DNA from 2 places in the Kitasatospora sp. NPDC090091 genome. Region 1 is predicted to be linked to the other one. Evidence: riboswitches for the same ligand, from Rfam matches in the RefSeq annotation. Region 1 holds a riboswitch; the other holds the start of a gene.
The links. Region 1 has a riboswitch for S-adenosylmethionine ahead of ACIPSC_RS00945 (aminotransferase class V-fold PLP-dependent enzyme). Riboswitches for the same ligand answer to the same signal wherever they lie in the genome.
Positions count from the first base shown of each region.

Region 2: it holds a riboswitch for S-adenosylmethionine, as region 1 does, so the genes downstream of both, thrC (threonine synthase) here and ACIPSC_RS00945 (aminotransferase class V-fold PLP-dependent enzyme) in region 1, are expected to answer to the same signal.

Region 1 is NZ_JBIVDY010000001.1:207,190-212,241, reverse strand. Features, by position in the region: gene ACIPSC_RS00950 (Lrp/AsnC family transcriptional regulator) at 1-169, shown strand, start outside; gene ACIPSC_RS00945 (aminotransferase class V-fold PLP-dependent enzyme) at 200-1,582, opposite strand; SAM riboswitch class IV at 1,631-1,748, opposite strand; gene trpD (anthranilate phosphoribosyltransferase) at 1,857-2,933, opposite strand; gene ACIPSC_RS00935 (hypothetical protein) at 3,079-3,498, opposite strand; gene ACIPSC_RS00930 (heme-copper oxidase subunit III) at 3,894-4,514, shown strand; gene ACIPSC_RS00925 (c-type cytochrome) at 4,702-5,052, shown strand, end outside.
Region 2 is NZ_JBIVDY010000008.1:78,707-83,758, reverse strand. Features, by position in the region: gene groL (chaperonin GroEL) at 1-179, opposite strand, end outside; gene ACIPSC_RS15920 (cold-shock protein) at 570-773, opposite strand; gene ACIPSC_RS15915 (ubiquitin-like small modifier protein 1) at 1,333-1,611, opposite strand; gene thrC (threonine synthase) at 1,639-2,922, opposite strand; SAM riboswitch class I at 2,940-3,074, opposite strand; gene ACIPSC_RS15905 (glucosyl-3-phosphoglycerate synthase) at 3,293-4,333, shown strand; gene ACIPSC_RS15900 (trehalose-6-phosphate synthase) at 4,372-5,052, shown strand, end outside.

The sequences.
Region 1 (5,052 bases):
CGACCTGGTGGCGATGGTGCGGGTGCGCCACCACGACGACCTGGCGGAGGTCATCCCCGGCCGGCTGAACAAGGTCCCGGGCGTGGCCCACACCGAGACCCAGATCGCCTTCCGCACCTACTCCCAGCACGACCTGGAAGCCGCCTTCGCGCTCGGCCTGGACGAGTAGCAGCCCGCCCGGAGCCCCGCAGCGGCCGGCTCAGCCCGCGCGCCGGCCCCGGTCGACCTGCACCGCCGCGACGCAGCGGCCGCCCTCGTTGCGGTAGGTCCACGCCGCGCCGTCCGTGACCAGCTCGCGGACGGCGGTGAGGAACCGCTCGACGTGCTCGTCCGGGGTTCCGGCGCCGAAGCTGACCCGGATCGCGTTCAGGCTCCGCTCGCCCGGCAGCGACGGCTCGGGGGCACCGCACTCCGACGGTGCCACGTCCTCGTCACCGAGCAGCGTGCGCACCAGCGGGTGCGCACAGAAGAGGCCGTCGCGCACCCCGATGCCGTACTCGGCGGAGAGCGCGGCCGAGAAGTGCGAGCTGTTCCAGCCCTCCACCACGAAGGAGAGGACGCCCACCCGCGCGGAGCCGGCGCCGAACAGGTTCAGCACCTTCACCTGCGGGATCTCGGCCAGGCCGGCCGTGAGCCGGGCGACCAGCTGCTGCTCGCGGGCCTCCAGCGCGTCCCAGCCGGCCTCGGTGAGCGCCCGGCAGGCCGAGGCGATCGCGTAGGCGCCGATCACGTTCGGCGAGCCGGCCTCGTGCCGGGCCGGGCCGGTGTGCCACTGCACGGCGACCGAACCGTCCGCCTCCCGGGCGACCGTCCGGGTCGCGCCGCCGCCGGCCAGGTAGGGGTCGGCCGCGTCCAGCCAGTCGGCGCGGCCGGCCAGCACCCCGGCGCCGAACGGCGCGTAGATCTTGTGGCCGGAGAAGGCGATCCAGTCCACGTCCAGCTCCCGGACCGAGACCCGGTGGTGCGGGGCGAGCTGGGCGGCGTCCAGCACCACCCGGGCGCCGTGCCGATGGGCGGTCCGGGTCAGTTCGGCGACCGGCCAGAGCTCGCCGGTGACGTTGGAGGCCCCGGTGACGCAGAGCAGCTTGGGCCCCTCGGGCGCCGCGGCCAGCGCGGCGTCCAGGGCGGCGACCGCCTCGGCCCGCGAGCGCGGGGCGCGCAGGTAGGTGACGGCCAGCCCGGCGTGGGCCCAGGGCAGCAGTGAGGCGTGGTGCTCGGTCTCGAAGGCGAAGACCCGGGTGCCCGCCGGGACGGCGCCGGCCAGCAGGTTGAGCGAGTCGGTGGTGGCCCGGGTGAAGACCACCTGGTCGCCCTCGCGCAGGTCCAGGAACCCGGCGACGGTGCGGCGGCTCTGCTCGAACAGGTCGGTGGAGAGCTGGGAGAGGTAGCCGGCGCCGCGGTGCACGCTGCCGTAGTACGGGGCGTAGGCGGCGACGTCGTCCCAGACCCGCTGCAGCGCCGGGGAGCTGGCGGCGTAGTCGAGCGCGGCGTACTCGACCTTCGCACCGTCGGCGAGCGGGACCTGCACGTCGCGGCCGAGGACGGCGAGCGGGGCACGGACTTCGGTGGGGAGCAGGGACACGGGTGCACTCCTTCACGGGGTGAGGACCCCGGGGTGCATGTCGTCCGGCGTCCGCGCTTGCCCCGCGGGCGGATCGCCACGGGGCCCGGTCCTCACCCAGGGCACCCCGCCACGGACGGAGGGTTGCCGGACAGCAAGCTGGGGCTTCGCGCTGTCACTCATGACCTGGCCAAGACTCTAGGTCGCGCCCGCCGGGGTGGTCAAACAGCGTTCCGCCATCCGGACAGCACGAGGGGCCCGCGGGAACGCCTCCCCGCGGGCCCCAACTGCCTTCTCACGCCTTGCTGGTGGCCTCCGCCCAGCGCTTCAGCAGATCCTGTGCGGCGCCGGAGTCGATCGCCCGGGCGGCCCGCGCCATGCCCGCCGCGAGCTGGTCGGCGAGCGGCGCGTCGGTGAGGTCCAGCGCCACCAGGGCCGAGGCCGTGTTCAGCAGGACGGCGTCCCGCACCGGCCCCTGCTCACCCGCCAGCAGCCGGCGGGCCACGTCCGCGTTGTACGCCGGGTCGCCGCCGCGCAGCGCCTCGATGCCGACCGGCTCGATGCCGACCGTGCGCGGGTCGAAGGTGGTCTCGGTGACCTCGCCGTCGCGGACGACCCAGACCCGCGAGGTGGTGGTAATGGTCAGCTCGTCCAGGCCGTCGTCGCCGCGGAAGACCAGCGCGCGGGCGCCGCGCCCGGCCAGCACGCCGGCGATCAGCCCGGCCAGCCGGGTGTCGAAGCAGCCGACCGCGTGCGCGGTCACCCGCGCCGGGTTGGTCAGCGGGCCGAGGATGTTGAACGCGGTCGGGACGCCGAGGTCGCGCCGGGCGGTCGCGGCGTGCCGCATCGACGGGTGGAAGCGCGCCGCGGAGCAGAAGGTGAGGCCGACCTCCTCGGCCACCTCGGCCACCCGCCGGGCGGACAGGTCGAGGCTGATGCCGAGCTTCTCCAGGACGTCCGAGGAGCCGCTGGCGGAGCTCGCCGCCCGGTTGCCGTGCTTGACCACCTTCGCGCCGGCCGCGGCGGCCACGATCGCGGACATGGTGGAGATGTTCACCGTCTTGGCCCGGTCGCCGCCGGTGCCCACGATGTCCACGGCCGGGCCGGGGATGGAGAGGGGCTCGGCGTGCGCGTACATCGCGTCCACCAGGCCGGTGACCTCTTCCACCGTCTCGCCCTTGGAGCGGAGCGCCACCATGAAGCCGGCCACCTGGGCCGGGGAGGCCTCGCCGCTCATGATCCGGTCCATCGCCCAGGAGGAGGCGGAGCGGTCGAGGTCCTCGCCCCTCAGCAGTGCCGACAGGACGTCGGGCCAGGTGCGGACCACCTGCACGGGGTCGTTGCCGCCGTTCGCAGGGTTCACGTTCACCATGGCTGACTCCAGCTGTTGTCGGTTCCCGGAAGGGATGTCCGTACGGATGGAGCCAGCCTATCGAGCGGCGGGACGCCGAGGTCCCGCCGCCGGACTTCTTCTCTCGTACTGAGACGGCGCCCGCGGGGCGCGCGCCGGACCGGACCTAGGCGGGCGTCCGCTTCGCCACCCGGGCCCGGAGCAGCGTGGCGGCGGCCTCCGCGAGCGCCACCGGGTCCACCGGCCGGGAGATCGCGGCGTCGGCCCGGCTCCAGGCGGCCAGCCAGGTGTCCTGCGGCCGGCCGATCAGCACCAGCACCGGCGGGCAGCCGTAGATCTCGTCCTTCAGCTGCCGCGCGAGCCCCAGCCCGCCGACCGGCACCGCCTCGCCGTCCAGCACGCAGAGGTCGACGCCCCCCTTCTCCAGTGCCTTCAGAACCGCGGGGTGCGTCGCGCACTCCAGGTACTCCAGCTCCGGAAGGTCCTCGGCGGGCCGGCGGCCGAGGGCCGTCAGCACCTGCTCGCGGGTGTTGCGGTCGTGGCTGTAGACGAGGACGGTCAGCGTCTCGTCGGACTTGTACGCCATGGGCCCTGCTCCCTCACGTGTGATCCGGACCACGTTCACCTCACTCCGGATGCTACTCCCGATCACCCTCCGCCGAGGCCGTCCCGCACGATCCCCTCAAGCCGCCGCGCCCCCGGCTCACCCTCCCGGAGGACGGCCCGTCACCCCCGCGCACGCAGTCCACCCGTACGGCCGACCGCGGGTCCGCTCCCCTTACTTCCCGGGCCCACCGCAGCGGTGCAGCGACACGCCGGGCAAGGGGGTCGAAGGGGCCTGCGAAGAACCGTCAGAAAAGGGACACGCCGCTGCTCAGTCCCTGTCCGGACGCCCCGTCCGGCGCCACCGGGGCATACCGCACGCACCGGACACTCCGAGGGAGACCCCCCGGCGTGAAGACGGAATAAGGGACCGACATAATGTCCGTCGTGGCGACAGCAACAGCAGTAGAAACCGGGCACGCGCACGGATCGGTCAACCGGCCGAACATGGTCAGCGTCGGAACGATCGTCTGGCTCAGTTCCGAGTTGATGTTCTTCGCGGCCCTCTTCGCGATGTACTTCACGCTCCGCTCCGTCAAGGGAGCCGAGTTCTGGACCGAGAAGGCGCACGCCCTCAACGTGCCCTTCTCCTCGGTCAACACCACGATCCTGGTGCTCTCCTCGCTGACCTGCCAGCTCGGCGTCTTCGCTGCCGAGCGCGGGGACGTGAAGAAGCTCCGCTCGTGGTTCGTCATCACCTTCGTGATGGGCGCGATCTTCATCGGCGGCCAGGTCTTCGAGTACACCGAGCTGGTCAAGAAGGACGGTCTCTCGCTGTCCTCCGACCCGTACGGCACGGTGTTCTACCTGACCACCGGCTTCCACGGTCTGCACGTGACGGGTGGTCTGATCGCCTTCCTGCTGGTCCTGGGACGGACGTACGCAGCCAAGCGGTTCACGCACGAGCAGGCCACCGCCGCCATCGTGGTGTCGTACTACTGGCACTTCGTCGACGTCGTGTGGATCGGCCTGTTCGCGACCATCTACCTGATCAAGTAACCAGCTGATCAGGTCGCTGGCCACCGGCGCACGGCCCCGCCCTCACCGGCGACGGGCCGCTTCGTCCGGTGCCGACGCTCCCACCGACCGACCGCGCGCGCAGCCCTAGAGAGGCAGCCTCGTGCCGGCCAGACCGGCCGCCGGGTGCACCCACCAGTCGACCAGATCCTGACACCGGGGTTATTCCGTGAAAAAGCTCTCCGCACGACGGCGCCACCCATTGGCGGCGCTGGTCGTCCTACTTCTCGCCCTGGCGGCAACCGGGGGGCTGTACGCCGCGTTCGCGCCCGCCGACAAGGCGCAGGCCGACGTCGCCGCGCAGTCGCTCGCGATCGATGAGGGCAAGAAGCTCTTCGCCGTGGGCTGCTCCTCCTGCCACGGCCTGAACGGCCAGGGCAGCAGCGACGGTCCCAGCCTGGTCGGCGTCGGCTCCGCCGCGGTCGACTTCCAGGTCGGCACCGGTCGCATGCCGGCCCAGCAGCCCGGCGCCCAGGTGCCGCGCAAGAAGACCATCTACTCGCAGGCGGAGATCGACCAG
Region 2 (5,052 bases), on a different contig from region 1:
TCGATCTCCTTGGCGATGGAGACACCGTCGTTGGTGATCGTGGGGGCGCCCCACTTCTTCTCCAGCACGACGTTGCGGCCCTTGGGGCCGAGCGTGACCTTCACTGCGTCGGCGAGCTGGTTCATGCCACGCTCAAGGCCGCGGCGAGCTTCCTCATCAAAGGCGATGATCTTGGCCATCAGAAGTGGTCCTCCGGGACACGGTCGACTGCTCGGACCAAGGGGTGCCCGCGACGGACGGCCCTGGTGTGCGGGGGTCCTTTCCCCTACCGCTCCCGGGGGCCTCACCGACCCGGTCCGCTGTCACTCTCACGCTGTGAGTGCTAACGCCAATGATTAGCACTCCGGGTAGGCGAGTGCAAGCCCAATCGCCAACCCGCGAGCCGCGCCGCACCCCCGCGCCGGGCCTCACCGGGCCCCGTGGCCGGGCCTCACCGGGCCCCGCGGCCGGGCCCGCGCCGCGCCCCGCACACGGCGGCGGGCCCGCACGACGCGTGTCGTGCGGGCCCGCCGCGAAGCAAGAGGTGCACCAGCCGATGGGCCGAGCCGAACTCCTGGGTGTCGGAAAGGTCAGACCGCCGCGCGGACCATGTCCGCCTGCGGGCCCTTCTGCCCCTGAGAGATCTCGAACTCGACCCGCTGGCCCTCCTCAAGGGTGCGGTAGCCGTCCATCTGGATCGCGCTGTAGTGGACGAAGACGTCCGCACCACCGTCGACCGCGATGAAGCCGTAACCCTTCTCCGCGTTGAACCACTTGACGGTGCCCTGAGCCATTCCGAACTCCCCTAGTGCTGTGCTGGCCCTTCACGCGCCCGCGGGTCTGCGGGTGCGGGTCTGGTTGAGGCCGGCCCGGGGAACCCCCCCTGGGCACAGCCGTGCACGCCGCAATCCCCGCCGAGACCACCGGACGGCGTCCGGTGTACGGGCGATTGCGTCGACCGCGGCTGAATGTATCCGGATCGACGCCCTCTGCAACAGGCCCAATCGCCGGGAATTCACCGGGCCCGCCAAGGGGCAGATCCGACGGAATCGGAAGGAACGCCGCAATTCACGCCGGACATAGCGGACGGATTACCCAAATCCCCTCAAGAATTCTGACATCGGCCTGACATGTTTCACGGCCGTGGAGCGGCCGGCGGTCTCGGCGGCCGGACGGGGAACGGCGGTGCGGGCGCGGACGGATTCGACCACCGGTACGAGGGGGAGGGGAGCCCCGTTCCCGGTCGAGCCACACTCTACTCCGACTGGGAGTGCAAATATTCCCGCCAAAATACGACCGGCCACCCCGGGTCGGAATTCCGTCCCGGGGCGGCCGACTCGGCAGTCGGACGGCTCAGCAGCCGCCGGCCACCGCCGGAATGATCGAGACGCTCGCGCCGTCCTTGATCTCGGTGGCCAGACCCTCCGCGAACCGAACGTCGTCGTCGTTGACGTAGACGTTGACGAAACGGCGCAGCTTGCCGGTGTCGTCCAGAATGCGCGCGGCGATCCCGGCGTGGTTCCGGTCCAGGTCGGCGATGACGTCGCCCAGGGTGGCGCCCTCGGCGCTCACCTCGGCGGCGCCGCCGGTGTAGGTGCGCAGGATGGTCGGGATGCGGACGTTGGCGCTCATGGGGGGCTTCTCCTAGCTGGGGGTGGGTCAGGCGGAGGCGAGGCCGGCGTCGCGGAACGAGGCCAGCGTCGGGCGGATGACGGCGGTCATCCCGGCGTCGGAGACGGCGTCCAGCGTCTTCAGGCCGTCGCCGGTGTTGATCGCGACGGTCTCCTTGGCCGGGTCCAGCTGTCCGGTCTCGACCAGCTTCTTCAGCACGCCGACGGTGACGCCGCCGGCCGTCTCGGCGAAGATGCCCTCGGTGCGGGCCAGCAGCTTGATCGCGGCCACCACCTCGGCGTCCGTCACGTCCTCGACCGCACCGCCGGTGCGCCGGGCGATGTCCAGCACGTACGGGCCGTCGGCCGGGTTGCCGATCGCCAGCGACTTGGCGATGGTGTCCGGCTTGACCGGGCGGATCACGTCGTGGCCGGCCTTGAACGCCGCCGACACCGGCGAGCAGCCCTCGGCCTGGGCGCCGAAGATCTTGTACGGCCGGTCCTCGACCAGGCCGAGCTTCACCAGCTCGCGCAGCCCCTTGTCGATCTTCGTCAGCTGGGAGCCCGAGGCGATCGGGATGACGATCTGCTCCGGCAGGCGCCAGCCCAGCTGCTCGCAGATCTCGTACGCCAGCGTCTTGGAGCCCTCGCCGTAGTACGGGCGCAGGTTGACGTTGACGAAGCCCCAGCCCTCGCCGGCCGGGTCGCCGATCAGCTCCGAGCAGAAGCGGTTCACGTCGTCGTAGTTGCCCTCGATGCCGACCAGTTCGCCGCCGTACACACCGGCCATGACGACCTTGCCCTGCTCCAGGTCGTGCGGGATGAACACGCAGGACTTGAAGCCCGCCCGGGCGGCCGCGGCGCCCACCGCGCCGGCCAGGTTGCCGGTCGAGGAGCAGGAGAGCGTGGTGAAGCCGAACGCCCGCGCCGCCTCGATCGCGCAGGCGACCACGCGGTCCTTGAACGAGTGGGTCGGGTTGCCGGAGTCGTCCTTGATGTGCAGCTGCGCCGTGAAGCCGAGCTCGCGGCCCAGGTTGTCCGCCTTGACCAGCGGGGTCCAGCCAGGGTTCAGGTTCGGCTTGCCGGCGACGTCGGCCGGCACCGGCAGCAGCGGGGCGTAGCGCCAGATCGAGGCCGGGCCGGACTCGATCCGCTTCCGCAGCGCCTCGGCGCCCTCGCTCCCGAAGTCGTACGCGATCTCCAGCGGCCCGAAGCACTCCAGGCAGGCGAAGCTGGGGCCGAGCGGGAACCGGGTGCCGCACTCGCGACAGGACAGCGCGGCGGCGGGGCCGAGGTCAACGGTGCTGACGGGTGCGGCAGTGTCGATAGCCATGGTGGCGGAGGCCTCTCTCCTCATCTTCCCCGCGGCGCGGTTGCGCCACAGGCCGGAATTGGCACCTGTCCCGCCGGGGCCTGTAACGACAGCCGCGCGAGAAGGTTGCCGGGACGTCAACGGGCCGTTCCCTCAGTCCCTCTGGATGAGCTCTGTGAAGTTGTTGGTCCTGCTCAGCGGCGACCCCGGCGTGCGAAGGTCCGACCGCTGTACGAAGACTGTATCCGAAGGCGTGAAGCTTGAACGGGACCGTCCGCCACGCGAGATGGCCCGTTCCACCCGACCGTTCCACCCAGCTGTTCCACCTGATCCGCCCCACCCGACCGCTCCAACCGACCCGCTCCACCCGAACCCCGCCGAGGAGAGACCCGTGCCCGCCGACCCGACACCCGAGCTCGTCCCGCAGGCGGCGTCCTGGCTGCGCCGGCGCTCGTGGAGCGCGGCCGACCGTCCGGTGCGCACCCTGCTGGAGGCCAAGCGGGCCGCCGGCCGTGCGGGCAGCGTCAGCGTCGTCCTGCCCGCGCTGGACGAGGAGGCCACGGTCGGCGACATCGTCCGCACGGTCCGCCGGGAGCTGATGGAGCGCCTGCCGCTGGTCGACGAGCTCGTCGTGGTCGACTCCGGCTCCGCCGACGGCACCGCCGCCGTGGCCGCCGCCGCGGGCGCCCGGGTGGTCCACCGGGACGAGATCCTCCCCCGGCTGCCCGCCGCCCCCGGCAAGGGCGAGGTGCTCTGGCGCTCGCTGCTGGTCACCCGCGGCGAGATCGTCTGCTTCATCGACGCGGACCTGCGCGAGTTCGACCCGGCCTTCGTCTCCGGCATCGTCGGACCGCTGCTCACCGACCCCGGCATCCAGCTGGTCAAGGCCATGTACGACCGGCCGCTCGAAGTGACGCCGAGCGACTCCGCCGCGGGGGACGCCGCGGTGGTCCCGTCCGGCGGCGGCCGGGTCACCGAACTGGTCGCCCGCCCCCTGCTGAACCTGCACTGGCCGGAACTCGCCGGTTTCGTCCAGCCGCTCGGCGGCGAGTACGCGGCCCGCCGCTCGCTGCTCGAACGCCTGCCCTTCCCCACCGGCTACGGCGTCGAGCTGGGCCTGCTGGTCGACGCACTGGAGACCGTCGGCCTGGACGCGCTGGCCCAGGTGGACGTCGGGGTGCGCCACCACCGCCACCAGGACGGCCAGGCCCTCGGCCGGATGGCCGCCACCATCTACCGCACGGCACTCGAACGGCTGGACCGGACGCACCGGCTCAAGGCCTCCGCCGATCTGGTGCACCCGCTGCTCACCCAGTTCACCCGCGATCCGGAGACCAGGGAGTTCACCGCGCACACCCACCCGGTGACGGCCCTGGAGCGGCCCCCGATGCACACCGTCCCCGAGTACGCGGGCCGCCACCCGGCCCGCTGAGGGGTTTGCGGCCCCGGGCCCCCGGCAACCTACCCATCATGGGCGATCTCACGACCGAGCGTTCGAATTCGACCGGCACCGCCCCGGTCCTGGTGGCATCCAACCGGGGACCGGTGTCGTTCAGCACGGCGGAGGACGGCACGCTGGCCCTCCGCCGGGGCGGCGGGGGCCTGGTCTCCGGGCTCTCCGCGATCGGCGACCCCGACGCCGTCTGGGTCTGCGCGGCCCTCGGCGACGCGGACCGCCGGGCCGCCCGGGAGGCCCCGGACGGCCGCCTCGACCGGGCCGGCCACGATGTCGGCGGGCAGGCCGTCCGGATGCTGGACATAGACCCGGAGACCTTCGCCCGCGCCTACAACGGCGTGGCCAACTCGACCCTCTGGTTCGTCCACCACCTGCTGTACGCCACCCCCACGGCCCCCGCCTTCGACGCCGGCTTCCGCACCGAGTGGCAGGCGTACACCGCCTACAACGCCGCCTTCGCCGAGGCGCTGGCGGCCGAGGCCGCCCCCGGAGCGGCCGTCCTGGTGCAGGACTACCACCTCTCGCTGGCCCCCGCGCTGCTCCGCGCCGCCCGGCCGGACCTGCGGATCGGCCACTTCTCGCACACCCCGTGGGCCCCGCCCGAGTACTTCCGGCTGCTGCCCGACGACGTCGCCGAGGCCGTGCTCACCGGCATCCTCGGCGCCGACCGGGCCGGCTTCCTGACCCGCCGCTGG